Roseiflexus sp. RS-1: one gene and its partner. The protein of the gene in region 1 binds, or shares a complex with, the protein of each later gene. Links are inferred from orthologs where the notes say so. Each region holds a gene or a part of one and is shown on either strand. Other genes may lie near its edges.

The links. The genes of interacting proteins can lie anywhere in the genome.
Region 2: the proteins of ROSERS_RS00180 (region 1) and ROSERS_RS01760 are in contact, whole or in part, in a solved structure (PDB 1A0O), measured with the Escherichia coli proteins. The link is inferred for Roseiflexus sp. RS-1 from one-to-one orthologs.

Annotation. Positions count from the first base shown.
Region 1 is NC_009523.1:35,074-43,127, reverse strand. What follows is about bases 2,509-5,460. They hold ROSERS_RS00180 (hybrid sensor histidine kinase/response regulator), read left to right. Parts: upstream 2,509-2,846; coding sequence 2,847-5,075; downstream 5,076-5,460. Other genes in these bases: ROSERS_RS00175 (response regulator), read left to right, coding at 5,146-5,460; ROSERS_RS00185 (methyl-accepting chemotaxis protein), read left to right, coding at 2,509-2,786. Also shown: ROSERS_RS00195 (chemotaxis protein CheW), read left to right, coding at 69-533; ROSERS_RS00190 (chemotaxis protein CheW), read left to right, coding at 856-1,272; more of ROSERS_RS00185, read left to right, coding at 1,281-2,508; more of ROSERS_RS00175, read left to right, coding at 5,461-5,508; chemotaxis-specific protein-glutamate methyltransferase CheB, read left to right, coding at 5,674-6,822; ROSERS_RS00165 (CheR family methyltransferase), read left to right, coding at 7,010-8,054. UniProt on the Escherichia coli protein: Involved in the transmission of sensory signals from the chemoreceptors to the flagellar motors. CheA is autophosphorylated; it can transfer its phosphate group to either CheB or CheY.
Region 2 is NC_009523.1:429,621-435,888, forward strand. What follows is about bases 1,064-4,003. They hold ROSERS_RS01760 (response regulator), read left to right. Parts: upstream 1,064-2,293; coding sequence 2,294-2,713; downstream 2,714-4,003. Other genes in these bases: ROSERS_RS01750 (patatin-like phospholipase family protein), read left to right, coding at 1,064-1,214; ROSERS_RS01755 (PHP domain-containing protein), read left to right, coding at 1,211-2,071; ROSERS_RS01765 (HD domain-containing phosphohydrolase), read left to right, coding at 2,961-4,003. In the rest of the region: ROSERS_RS25700 (hypothetical protein), read left to right, coding at 1-67; more of ROSERS_RS01750, read left to right, coding at 81-1,063; more of ROSERS_RS01765, read left to right, coding at 4,004-4,502; ROSERS_RS01770 (SRPBCC family protein), read left to right, coding at 4,884-5,609; ROSERS_RS01775 ((2Fe-2S)-binding protein), read left to right, coding at 5,660-6,142; ROSERS_RS01780 (xanthine dehydrogenase family protein molybdopterin-binding subunit), read left to right, coding at 6,219-6,268. UniProt on the Escherichia coli protein: Involved in the transmission of sensory signals from the chemoreceptors to the flagellar motors.

The DNA.
Region 1 (8,054 bases):
GACCTTCGCCGATCTTCCATAGTATGCTGTCGCAGAGGAGATGAGTCGTTGTTCATTTTTTGCTATCCATGACAGGTGCACAACCCGACCTTGCCGAACGTACTGAGCAACATGTCCTGCTGTTTCGTCTCGCAGACGAGATCTACGCGCTGCCGTCAATCCATGTTCGTGAAGTCGGGCGGTATCGATCATATACTCCTGTTCCCGGTGCGCCGCCGGCGATCCCAGGTATCGTCAGTCATCGTGGCGTCATCCTGCCGGTTGTCGATCTGCGCCTGGTTCTGGGAATGCCGTCTATCGAAGCAACTCGCTCGACCCGTCTGATTTCTGTCGTGCACGACGATATCGGTATGGCGTTGCTGGTCGATGCCGTGATCGATCTGGAATCACTGCCGGCAGACGCCTTTGGTCAACCGCCGGTCGGGCTTGATCCGGCGCGTGCCCGGTTCCTCCGTGCTGTTGCGTACCATAACGATCAGACGGTAGCGCTGCTCGACATTGGTGAAATCGTGGCTGCACTGCGGGAGGGTTGAGGGCGAACATGTGGTTGTTGAAGGTGAATATTCCACGCTCAGTTCTCAGTTCCTGGTTCCTGGTTCCTGGTTCTTGGTTCCTGGTTCTCGGTTCCTGGTTCCTGGTTCTCGGTTCTCGGTTCTCGGTTCCTGGTTCTTGGTTCTTGGTTCTCGGTTACTCAGTTCAGCGATTGAAATCGCCTCTGGAAGACTTTTCGCCGGGCGTCCACCTGCGTGGACGCTGCCACGGCGACCGCATAGGCGGTCGCCCGGCGCGAAGCGTCCTCTCAGGCGCGGTTTCAACCGCACGCCTGAGCAGTTACCTCGGTTCTCGGTTCTCGAAATGTTACTCATCATCCGAACAGCGCAGCATCGCTATATTGTGCGGCGGGAAGATGTGGCGACCCTGCGCGCTATGACGCGAGGCGACGACGGGAGGCGGGAAGACGCCGATCCTTCTGTGATCGCTGTGGAATTGGGACCGCTGATCGATCCAGCCGATGTCAGCACGGTACAGCGGCGGCACGCATTGATCATTCCCTTGCGACGGCGCAACATTGCGTTGCTGGTCGATGCCGTGGATACGATTGTCGAATATGCGGACGTTCAACCGCTGCCGCCGTTGTTGCGCGAGCGGTTGCGTGAACCCTGGACGACCGGCGTCCTGCTGATCAATGACCAGCCTGTCGTGCAACTCGATGTGCGGGCGATTGCACGCAGCATTTTGTTACAGCGAACACACGCTTCGGAACAGAAGTGAGCAGCGTTATGGAACAGGCATCGAATCATAAAATCTTTGCAAGCGTTATCACCAATCCGCAGAGTCACGACGAGGAACGAGCCAGAGTACTGACCCATCTGACGATGGTGTTTGGCGGAGTTGCCGGTGTCGGCAGCATACTGTTCATCGTTCTCGCCCTGGTCGGCATTATGCCGCTGCAGGCTGTCGGTGCAGCAGCCGGGGTCATTGCGATGATCGCCGTGATCGTGGGTGGCACGCTTGGCGCGTTGCGTCTCAGCACGGCGACAGTCGCGTCAAATATTTTCTTGTACGGTTCACTCTTCTATGTTATCGGCATGATCTACCTGGGTGGCGGAGTCACAGGTCCTGCCGGGATAGCGTTTCTGTTTCCGGTGGTCGTGGCCGGGCTATTTGGACGCGCTGCGGAAAGTCCTCGCCTGTTCGGCGTCGCATTGCTTGCCTACCTGCTTCTCGCCGTTGCCGAAACCGTCGGCGTGGTGCAACCACAGAACGATGTTCCCGGATTGCCGCGTACTGTGGCATTCGTCATCTTCTTCGCCAGCGTCGGTGGATTGCTCACCTATGTTGCATCGCTCTGGTCGACCAGCACCACGCGCTTCCTGGAGCAGACCCGTGCGCAGTCGGAAGAGTTGTATGAAACCAACCAGCGTCTGATCGAAAAAAACATCCAGCAGGTCGAACTGGGAAGCGAACTCTCGGCAGCCGCGACTGAACTGCTGCGCGCCTCGCACGAACAGGCGAGCGGGGCTTCCGAGCAGGCAAGCGCCGTATCGCAGGTGAGCACGACAATTGAAGAATTGGGTTCAACAGCGCGCCAGATCGCCATCGCCGCCGAGCAGGTGGCGGAAGCGGCGCGGCAGACGCTCGAAAACCTGAGCGAGGGGCAGGAAGCCGTTGATAAAAGTATTCAGGCGATGGATCGCATCCGCAGCCGCATGCAGGATGTATCGGCGCGGGTGCTGAATCTCGGCGAGCGGTCGCAGCAGATCGGCGAAATCATCGACCTGATCAACGATCTTTCGGACGAGACCCATCTGCTTGCGCTCAACGCCGCCATCGAAGCCGCCGGCGCAGGTGAGCATGGTCGCCGGTTCGCCGTGGTCGCCGCGGAAGTCAAAAGTCTGGCGAACCGCGCACTGGTTGCTGCCAAAGAGGTCAAGGGCGTGATCGCTGAAATCCAGCAGGCCACCAACGCTGCCGTGCTGGCGGCGGAGGAAGGCGGCAAAGAAGTGGCTGCCGGCGTCGAACTGGCGCACAGCGCCGGTCAGGTGATGGACGTGATTGTGATGGCGGCGGAGCGCACTGCCCAGAGCAGCGCCGAGATCAATCTGGCGACTGCACAACAGCAGAGCGCCAGTGAGCAGGTGGTGGAAACCATGCGCGAGATCGCCGACGTGGCGCGTCGCACCGCTGCCGGTGCGCGTCAGGTGCAGGACGCTGCCCAACGTCTGACTGCGATTGCCAATCGGCTGCATGGACTTTCACAGGATGGCGCGGGTCGGGTGGCCTGAGTCGGGATGCGAATGTCTGGTCGGGACATCGGATGAACTCCAACGGTATGCTTCACATCTATGGATCTGGCGTCGTTCTACAGTCAATTTCGTGATGAAACTGCGGAGAACATCCGCATTGTCACCGAAGGTCTCATGGCGCTCGAAGACAACGGGCTGGAGGGAGAGGCGCGCCGTGCGCAGATCGACGCCATTTTTCGCGCCATGCACACGATCAAAGGCTCGGCGCGGATGCTTGGGTTGGAAGCGGTTGGCAAAGTGGCGCACACCTGCGAACACATTCTGGCGGCAGTCCGTGATGGACGGCGCTCACTTGATCGTTTTCTGACCGATGAACTGTTGAAGGGGAGCGATGCAATCCTGGAACTGGTTGCGGCTGCAATTGACGGCAAGCCTTCGTCAATCGATGTTGATGCACTGACGAGTCGGCTTGGGCGAGGCTTGCCGCAACCGTCGCCTGCCGTCGAAAGTCCGGTTGCACCCCTCGTTGAACCACACCCGCCGGTTGATGAGGGTTCCTCGCCATCTCTGCCGCGCGGCGGGCGCGAACGGGCGCGTCAGACGGTGCGCGTGCGGGTGGATCGGCTGGATCGGTTGCTAAACCTGGCGGGTGAACTGTCGATCGGCAGACAGATCGAAGAGGCGCATCTTCAGGCGCTGGAAGAAGTGAAAGCGCTTGTTGAGCGGCAGCAACGCGCCCTGTTGACCCTTGAGTCGGAATTACGGCGGATGCGGCTGTCGCCAGCCCAGCGAGAACTCTTTGATCGCGAAATGAATGTCGCACTCAATGCAGGCGAGCGTGTCGGCGCGCTCGTCCGGATGCAACTGGAACGCATCGGACAGCACAATACCCATAAAGCGCAATTGATCGACGATCTCGAGCAGGAGGTCATGGCGATCCGTCTGACGCCGGTTTCCACTCTCTACGCCAACCTTCCGCGAGCCGTGCGTGAACTGGCGCGCGATCTTGGCAAGGAAGCGACGTTGTTGCTGGCGGGTGAAACGACCGAACTGGATCGCAAGGTTATCGAAGCGCTCGCCGATCCGATGGTGCATCTCATCCGTAACGCCATCGACCATGGCATCGAGCCGGTTGATGAACGGGAGCGGTTGGGGAAGCCGCGCCAGGGAGTGATCGAGATCGCAGCGCAGGCGCATGGCGGCAGAGTGCTGATTACGGTGCGCGACGATGGGCGCGGCATGGATCCGCAACAGTTGCGCGAGACGGCGGTGCGCAAAGGGTTGATCAGCAGCGAAGCTGCAACCGCGCTCTCGGATCAGGAGGCGCTGGAGTTGATCTTCATGCCCGGGTTTTCGACGGCAAAACTGATCACCGATGTTTCCGGACGGGGCGTTGGGATGGACGTGGTACGCACCAATCTTGCCGACATCGGCGGCGAAGTGCAGGTCGAGTCGCAACCCGGCATCGGCACGAAGGTGACCCTTTCCTTGCCGCTGACGCTGATCACCACGCGGGTGCTGCTGATCGAAGCCGGCGGTCAACTGTTCGGTTTCCCGGCGTCTGGATGTCAGGGGACGGTATGGGTGCGGCGCAATCAGATCCGCACCGTTGAGGGGCGGGCGGTCTTCCAGCATCATCAGACGCTCACGCCGCTGCTCCGGCTGGACGAGTTGCTGGGAATTGCGAACGGTCACCCGTTTGCCGCTGCAACGCGCGCACCAGCGCTGCTGGTCGGCGGCGCACGGCGCCCTATGGCGCTGCTGGTTGATCGTATGGTTGATGAACGCGAAGCAGTTATCAAACCGCTGGGACCGCTGCTGGAGAAGCAGCGCCGCTATAGCGGCGCACTGCAGCTCGGCGATGGGAGGCTGGCGTTGCTGCTCAACCCGTCGATGCTCATCCAGCTTGGGCGGGGGACGGCGCTCATCGCGCCGACACAGGATCAAAGTGCGCGGCGCCGCGCCCGGTTGCTGGTTGTTGATGACTCGTTCGCCACTCGCGAATTGATCCGCAGCATTCTGAGCGCCGCCGGATACGATGTGGCGACCGCCGTCGATGGACTCGATGCGCTTGACAGGTTACGCGCCGAAACCTACGATCTCGTCGTCAGCGATGTCGAAATGCCGCGAGTGGACGGCTTCACCCTGACCAGTCGCATCCGCAGCGAACTGGGCAAGACCGACCTGCCGGTCATTATCGTGACCAGTCTCGCGTCGGAGGCGCATCGTCGGCGAGGGCTGGAAGTCGGTGCGCAGGCGTATATCGTCAAAAGTCAATTCAACCAGAACAATCTGCTGGAGACGATCCAGCAGTTGATCGGCATGTGATCATTCCTGTCTTCTATCGTTGCTCGGGCCCGACAAGCCGGTTGCGACGCGAAAGGACACGAGGTTTACTATGGCGGAAAAGATCCTGGTCGTCGATGATAGCAAACTGGTCACCGATATTGTCAAGATGCGGCTTGGCATGTACGGCTACGAGGTGCGACTGGCGCATAGCGGCGAAGAAGCGCTCAAAGCGATTGAGGAAGAAGTGCCGGATCTGCTGGTGCTCGACGTCCATATGCCGGGGATTGACGGGTACGAAGTCTGTCGCCGGTTGCGCGATAATCCGGCATTCGATGATCTGCGCATCATTATGCTGACCTCGAGTGACGACAAGCACGCAGCATTCGAGGCAGGCGTCGATGACTACCTGAACAAAGATGTTGATCTCCTTAATCTTCCCAATCGGGTCAAGATGATCCTGGAGATGGACTAGCACGTGCGGTATCGGGGCGGCACCGTTCGGATGCCGTGCAGCGCATACACCAGTGGCATATCCTGGGTTTCAGAGATGCGCCGCCGGAGCAATCGGCGGCTTTCTGGCATGCACGCAGGTTCTGTTATCGCGTGTCGTTTTCGTTGAGACGAAATGAGTTGACGCATGACCAGACCCATCCGTGTCGTCGTTGTTGACGACTCTGCCATGATGCGGCGTTTCATCACCGACATGCTGCAACGCGATCCTGCCATCCAGGTTGTCGGCGTGGCGTCGAACGGACGTGAGGCGATTGAGTTGGTGCAGCAGTTGCGCCCCGATGTTGTGACGATGGATGTACGCATGCCGGTGATGGATGGGGTGGCCACGACCGAACATCTGATGGCGTATTGTCCCACGCCGATTCTGGTGCTGACGGCATCGCTTGCCAGTTATGATGTGGACATCACCTTCAAGATGCTCGGCGCCGGTGCGCTCGAAGTGGTCGAGAAACCGCGCGGCAGCGACCCGCAGGCGCTTGAACACGCCGCGCGCGATCTGGTGAGGCGCGTCAAAATCCTGTCGCGCGTCAAGGTTGTGACCCATCTGCGCGGTCGCCGCCGCGCTCTCAACGATGGATCACCGTCGCCGCCAGCGTCGCTCGACCATCAGGCGCTGCCACCGGAAGCACCACCGCATCCTGCGATCACGCCAGCGTCCATTCCAGCATCGGCCAATGCGTCCGACGCTTCGCTCTGTCCGGTCGTCGTCATCGGCGCCAGCACCGGCGGTCCACGGATCATCCATCAGATCATTGCCGGATTGCCGCGATCATTTCCGGCGGCTGTACTGATTGTGCAGCATATTGCAGAAGGGTTCAGCGACGGAATGGCTGAATGGCTGGCGAGCGCCGGTACGCTGCCGGTGCAGATTGCGCAGGAGGGAGCGCCGGTGCGACCGGGGAAAGCGCTGATTGCGCCTGACCGGCGCAACCTGCTGGTGACGCACCAGGGAACGATCCACCTGAGCGATGCACCGTTGCTAATGCAACGCCCGTCGATTGATATTACCATGCAGGCGATTGCCGATGTGTACGGATCGCGCGCGATCGGTGTGCTGCTGACCGGCATGGGACGCGATGGGGCGTATGGAATGTTGTCGCTCTACCGTCGTAACGCCTACACAATTGCGCAGGACGAGGCGAGTTGCGCGATCTCTGGCATGCCGCGTGCAGCCATTCAGCTTGGTGCAGTGCGGGAGGTATTGCCGCCGACCGCGATTGCGCCACGATTGGTTGAACTGGTGGCGAGTATGGGTTTCAAGGTGAACGGTTGAAGATCCCATTGTTGAGCGTCGCAACAGGGCGAAGGAGCATCCTGCTCGATCGTCGCAAGCGTCTGCTGTGCGCAACATATGGCAGAAGCGATGCAGGAACGAAAGGTCTGGAGAGCGTGTTTCACGTGAAACACAGGAACGTTGCACAGGCTTCGGAACGTTCAGTCACGATGATCAGGCGGTTTGTATGAGCGCAGCGCACGATCTCTTTCTTCCTCCGCCGGTGCGTCTATCGCAGGAAGCGTTTGATCGTTTGCGCAACCTGCTGGCGGATTACAGCGGCGTCTACCTCGACACAGCGCAGCAACGGGTGCTGGAGTCCGGTCTGGCGCAACGCCTGGCAGCGCTGGAAGAAACGCTCGAAGCGTATGAGCGTCGCATCACTGCACCTGCGGGTCGAGACGAGTTGCAACGTCTGACGGAGTTGGTCGTCAACCACGAAACCTGCTTCTTTCGCAATGCTCCGCATATGAAGGCGTTGCGCGATACGCTGCTGTTCGAGATGCACCGTCGCAAGCCCGCCGGTGAGCCGATCCGCATCTGGAGCGCCGGGTGCGCAACCGGTGAGGAGGCGTATTCGCTGGCAATCACTGCGCTGGAAACATTTGGGTCGACGATGATTCGACCGGTGGAGATCTGGGCGACAGATCTCAGTGATCTGGCGCTCGAAAAAGCGCGCGCCGGATTCTATCGCGGTCGTTCGCTTAACAACGTCGCCCCGTCGCTACTCAGTCGCTATTTTGTGAAACGCGGCGACGGCTTTCTCGTCGCGGATGCCGTGCGGGCGCTGGTGCACTTCGAGCAGTTGAACCTCCTCGAACCGTTTCCACCAACGGCATACCGGGTCGATGCCATTTTCTGCCAGAATGTGACGATCTACTTTCAACCGGAAACGCGGCGGTCACTGATCGAGCGCTTCTATCGCTGTCTGCCGTCCCACGGGTTGCTGTTTCTCGGTTTTTCAGAGACGCTCTGGAATGTCTTCGACGGATTTCGCTCACGTGAAGTGTCGGGCGCGTATGTCTACCAGAAGGTTGAACGTCCGCCCTCGCCGTTGCAGCGCCGCACTGAGTCGCGTCAACCGGCGACAACGGCGGAGGCGCCGCAGCGCCTGACACCGGTCACTGCCACGCCGCGCACCGCTTCGCACGGACGACGGTCTCCGATTGCGCCGATCACGCCCAAACCAACCTCATCCAATGCCGACGCCGATCATCTTGATCGGGCGCAGG
Region 2 (6,268 bases), 390 kb from region 1 along the record:
CGGCAACTTCGATCCGGCATCCACCGCAATGCGCGCCATCCGGGTGGCCACGTTAACGTATCCGTAAAGGAGGACCGGTTATGAAAAAAGCGCTCGTCCTTTCCGGCGGCGGCGGTCGTGGCGCCTACCACGTCGGCGTGATCGAGGCGCTCGTCGAACGTGGCTGGATGCAGGATGGCGTCGGACCGGATATCATTGCCGGGACCTCGATCGGCGCGATCAATGCTGCGGCGCTGGCGTCTGGTTTGACCGTCGCACAACTGAAAGCGCGCTGGCTCGATATGCACACCGAGGATGTGCATCGACTATCAGGCGATCTGCCAGCGGTCAGTCGACCGCTCGTCCGTTTTCTGATGCGCAGCGTCTTGACCTCAGAAGCGCACGGCGGCGCGAGTGTCGTTTTGCCGCCTGAAGAGCGCAGCATGAGTGCCCAGGGATTGCTCGAGCGCATCGGTCAGGTATTCCGCACGCGCCCATTTCGCAGTCTGCTCGATACTGCTCCCTGGCGTCACACGCTGAGTCGCTGGATGGACTTTGACCGGATCAACGCGCCGGATGCGCCTGCACTGCTGCTGACTGCGACCGATCTCCAGACCGGCGACCTGCGGGTGTTTTGCAATCGACCGCTCCGTGACCACCCGGCTGACCGGATCACTCTTGACCATCTCATGGCGTCGTCGAGCATTCCGACCGTCTATCCCTGGACCGAGATCGATGGTCGCAAGTACTGGGACGGGGCGGTGCTGGCGAATACTCCGTTAGGACCGGTGATCGATCTTGCGGCGGGCGATGATGTCGAGATTGTCGTCGTTATGATGACGCCATGGGATGTCGCGCCGGAAGCGATGCGTCAGCAGTTGCAAAGCGTGCCGGAAGACCTGGTGCAGGCATTATCGTTGACGCTGGATTGGGCGCTGCTGGCATCGTATCGCGCGGCTATCAAGATGCTGCGCGCATACAATCGGCTGGCAGAGGCGGCGCGAAAACTTGAGCGGGCTGCACAGCAAACCGGCGACCCGGCTCTGACTCTGGAAGGAAACATTCCCCGCATCATCGCCGAGCCGCTGGTCATTGCGCCACAGCAGTTGATGCCGCTGGAATGGATTATCGATTACGAAGAGCGCAATCATCTGGCATTGTTCGAGATGGGGCGGAATGACGCCCTGCGCGCACTCGACACGCGCCTGCTCAATCGGTTGCTCGACCAGCCATGATCGATCTGCACATTCACACCAACGCAACACCTCACCACGCGACCTGGACGCCAGACACATTGATGGCAGCGGCGGTGCGCGCCGGATTGCAGGTGATCGCCGTCACCGATCACAACACCACTGCAAGTGTCCGGGCAGTGCAGGAAGCGGGTGGGCGCACCGGCATCCACGTCATCTCCGGCGTGGAGATCGATGCCGGTTTTCCCGCAGGGCAGCGTGATGATCGGCTGCCGTTCAAACTCTGGCATGTCCTCGTATATGGCGCCGATCCGGAACATCCTTCGCTCCTGGCGTTGTGTCGCTCCGTCGATGAGCGCAACCTGGCAGATGCGGACGGGTTGCAGCGACACCTGATCGCAGCAGGATTTCGACTGCCCGGCATCGACGCGATTGAACGTCCGCCACGTGTAGCCGACATTGGCGCGGCGCTCGGACGGGCGAACGATCTTCCCGATCGCGCGCCAGAGGACGACGATGAGAGTGCCGGGATGCGCTATATTCTGACCCGCCTGCCGGGTATGTATCGTCCCCCAGGGGTGGAGGAGATCGTCGCCGTTGCCCGCGAAACCGGCAGTGTGGCGGTGCTGGCGCATCCCGGTCGCTCAAAGGGTGTCTACGCCATCCCGGCGACTGCTGAAGACATCGCCGTAATGGCGGAGGTCGGATTGGATGGCATCGAAGTCTACTACCCGACTCATCGACCGGAACAGATAGCGATGTACCGTCATCTGGCGCAGCAGCACCGATTGCTCATAACCGGCGGGTCGGACTCGCACCATCCGCACCAACCGCTTGCGCGCTGGCCCGCTGCGTGGTGCCGGGCATTTCTTGAGCGTGTCGGGTGTGTTACAAACTGATTACGATTGGCGTTGTGTTGCTGGAAAAGCATTAAGATATGGTAGAATAGGAGTATCATTACCGTGTCCTCCGGCGTTTTCATGCATGAGGTGCAGTGACCAGTCAGGGAAGCCAGACTTGGGATAGAGACGGATCATTCTCTATCTTGATCATATGTCTCTACGGTCAGTCAGGATGGTCGCCAACGGCTCCAGGATATGCAGAGCAATGGAGGGGTGTGTATGTCTGTGACGACGGAACGGTCGCATAATGGCCACAATGCTGATACGGTGCTGATCGTTGAGGATGATGCGGCAACCCGGCGTCTGTACAAGTTCCTGCTGTCGAACGGCGGGTATGTCGTTCTGGAAGCCGAAGACGGCGTGGCGGCAGTCGAAGTGCTCCAGCGTCATCGCTGCGACCTGGTGATTACCGATATGAATATGCCGCGGATGGACGGGCTGGATCTGATCCGGACGATTCGGCGCGATTTTGGTGATATCTATGTTATTCTGATTACGGCGTTCGGCACCCCCGATACCCAAAAGCAGGCTATGCGCCTTGGCGCCAACGACTATCTTGCCAAACCTTTCGACTTCGAAGAACTCGAGCGGCGGGTGCATACCTACTTTCAGAATCGCCCTCGCCCCTCCGCTCCGTAATCGCACCTCCAGGCGACCTGGTTTGACCGCGCGGCAGTCTGCTGGCGCGGTCGTTTCTTTTCGACGCGCATACCCTCGGGCGAATCGACAGGTTCATTGCATGCGCCCCGCAGCCGCTTGATCCCGCCAGAGCCAGGCCATGCGCGCTGATTACAGATGGCGCCACAAACTGGTACGCTCAAAGAAATGCCTGCGCGCTATAATGGCAACCTGGAAGATATGGCATCCACCAACAAGTGAGGCGGTGATGAATCAGTCCCTGTCGACGAATGCCGATCCAGTTTCGATCCTGGTCGTCGAAGACGATCCGATGGTCAATAGTTTCTGCGCACGGTTGTTGCACATGAAAGGGTACAGTGTCAAGACCGTGTTCAACGGGCGAGAAGCGTTGACCATGCTCCAGACAAACCGGTTCGATCTGGTGCTGACCGATCTTCAGATGCCTGAGATGGGCGGTATGGAATTGCTGCGGGAGATGCGCGAACAGCATCCCGATATTGATACCATCATGTTCACCGCATATGCAACCGTGGAAACGGCGCGTGAGGCGCTGAAGCTGGGTGCATTTGATTATCTGACCAAGCCATTCAGTGTCGATGAGCTGGAACGAACGGTGCGGCGCGCCGTCGAGTGGCGGCGGGTGCGCCAGGAACGCCAGCGTCTCTCGGAAGTGGTGGCGCTGTACGAGATCAGCCAGGCATTCACCAGCACCCTCGATACTGAAACGGCAGTGAATGAGATTGTTGGTCTCCTGTGGCGGCGTTTTTCACCGGCAACGCTCTCGCTCTCACTGGTGCATCCTGACGATAACGAGCTGGAACTTCTGGCGCTGCGAGGAACTGCGTCACGTGTTGCTGTCGGCGCACGTATTCCGCTTCAATGCACACCGGGGAAAGAGAGTCTTTGCGAGGATCACCTCCGTCTTACCGGTGCTGCGGTGTCCGTCCCTTCCACGCATGCCGCGCGTTTTGTGTTGCGCAGCAACGACCGGATCGTCGGGGTGCTCGATCTGAGTCGGGCGCCTGATCAACCGGGGTTCGATCAGGATGACCGCACCTTGCTGACGATCTGCGCGTCGCAGATCGCCGCATCGCTCGACAACAGCCGTCTCTATCGCCAGTTGAAACAGCAGAATATCGAGATGATCGCAGCGCTGGCCGCTTCGATCGACGCGCGTGATCCGTACACTGCCGGGCATTCGATGCAGGTGATGCGTTATGCCGTGCGTCTTGGCGAAGTCATTGGTCTCGACGCTGCCCGCATCGAAGCGCTGCGCTACGGCGGGTTGCTGCACGACATCGGCAAAATCGGTGTGCCCGACGCCATCCTGCTGAAACCTGCATCCCTGTCGTCGGAGGAGATGGAAATTATGCGCGCCCATGCGGTTATTGGCGTCGAGATCGTGCGTGGGGTGAAAGCATTGCGCCCGGTGCTGCCGGTTATCCGGCATCATCATGAGCGCATTGATGGCGCCGGCTACCCCGATGGACTGTCCGGCGATCAGATTCCGCTCGAAGCCCGGATCATGGCAATTGCCGACGCCTACGATACGATGACCTCGGAGCGCGCCTACCGTCGCGCAATGACGCAGGACGAGGCAATCGCCGAACTGCGACGATGTCGCGGTGTGCAGTGGGATGCCGATCTGGTCGACCGATTCGTCGAGTTGCTGAAATCTGAGGCTCAGGCATTGCGCCTGCAACCGCGAGCTGCCCAGGCATCGCTCGACCAGAATGTGCTCCACGTTCCTCATCTGTTTGTGTCGCTGGGGGATCTGCACATCGACTAGCATCGCCTGCGACACCCCTACCACGCCCGCAAAAGGCGTGCCAATCTCCGGAGGCGGCAGCGTCTCTCCCGCACGCTGCCGCGTTCCGTCGATCAGGCGCTTGTGCCAGCGTTTGCACAAGCCGTTCCGACACTGATTGTTGATACGATTGGGCAGCAATGCCGCGTCGTCGCTCCGGCGGCGGAACGTTGTCGGGATGTCTTTCGCTTGACAAATGCTTCACCTGTCGGTACCATAAAAAAGAGCGCAGAATTTCTTTGATCAAAATCTATACGTCCCTCTCCGCAGGCGCTCTACACGTGTGCGTTGCACAACAAACAACGCTGATCCGCCAGATCGCCTGATACCGAAGTTTCTTGCTGCAACGAAAGGATCGGTTCAGTGAAGATTTCCGGTAGCTACACGATTGACGCGCCACGCGACGTCGTGTGGGAGGCGCTGAACGATATCGAGGTGCTGGCGCGGTGTGTTCCAGGTTGCGAGCGTCTGGAACAGGTCGGCGACAATGAGTACGAAGGGACGATCAAGATCGGCATCCAGGCAATCCGTGGCGTGTATAGCGGTCGCATCCGTATTGAAGACATTGATCCGCCGAACCACTATAAACTGATCGCCAGCGGGAAAAGCGCCAACGGCGTGGTCGACGGGGTCGGCACCGTTGATCTCGTGGCGCAGGATGGGAAGACGTTGCTCATGTATGGCGGCGAGGCGCAGGTCGGCGGTACGCTGGCAAGCGTCGGGCAGCGCCTGATCGAAGGCGCTTCGCGTCAACTGATCAACCAGTCGCTCAAGGCGCTTGCCGAACAGGTCGCCACCCGCGTTGCTGCACCGGTGGCTGCGGCTGCGGAGGCGCCCGCTGCTCCGAGCGCTGCGGAAGCCCCCGCCGCGCCGGCGGCTGCAGTTGCGGAAACTCCTGCCGCTCCTCCGCCACCCACACCCGAACGTCGCACAGTCGTGGTGCCGCCTGAAGAACAGTTGCGTCCCGAATCGGTCGTTTTCGGCATCATCAACGATTTCATCTCTGAGCGCCCGTGGGCGCCCTGGATTGTCGTCGCTTTCCTGCTCGGCTACATTCTCGGACGGTCGCGCAGCCGCCGGGAACGCTAGCATATCTCCCCTGCTCCGTCTATTCGCTGCTCAATGAGGAGGTGTCTACAGTGGCAACAATTACGGTTACGGTCAACGGCAAATCGTACACCAGCGAGGTTGAACCGCGCACGCTGCTCGTTCATTACCTGCGCGAGCATCTGAACCTGACCGGTACGCATATCGGGTGTGATACCAGTCAGTGCGGCGCGTGCGTGGTGCTGGTCGACGGCGTCAGCGTCAAGTCGTGTACGATGCTGGCAGTACAGGCGGATGGCGCCAATGTGCTGACCATCGAAGGTCTGGCGCAGAACGGTCAACTCCATCCGCTCCAGGAAGGGTTCTGGGAGTGCCACGGTTTGCAGTGCGGCTACTGCACGCCGGGCATGATCATGGCAGCATACGATCTGTTGCAGCGGAATCCTGAACCAACCGACGAGGAAGTGCGTCACGGATTGGAGGGGAACCTCTGCCGGTGCACCGGGTATCACAACATCGTGCGCGCCGTACAGTACGCCGCCGCAAAGATGCGCAGCGAAGAGGTTCCTGCGTAAATCGCTCCGGTTAAAGTGGATGATTGCACCTGTCGTTCGACTTCTGGTTTCTCCGCACTAGAAGGGAAAAACAGCAATGACGGCTGAAGCGATGCCGACGAAACTGGTGGGTCAGGCTATCAAGCG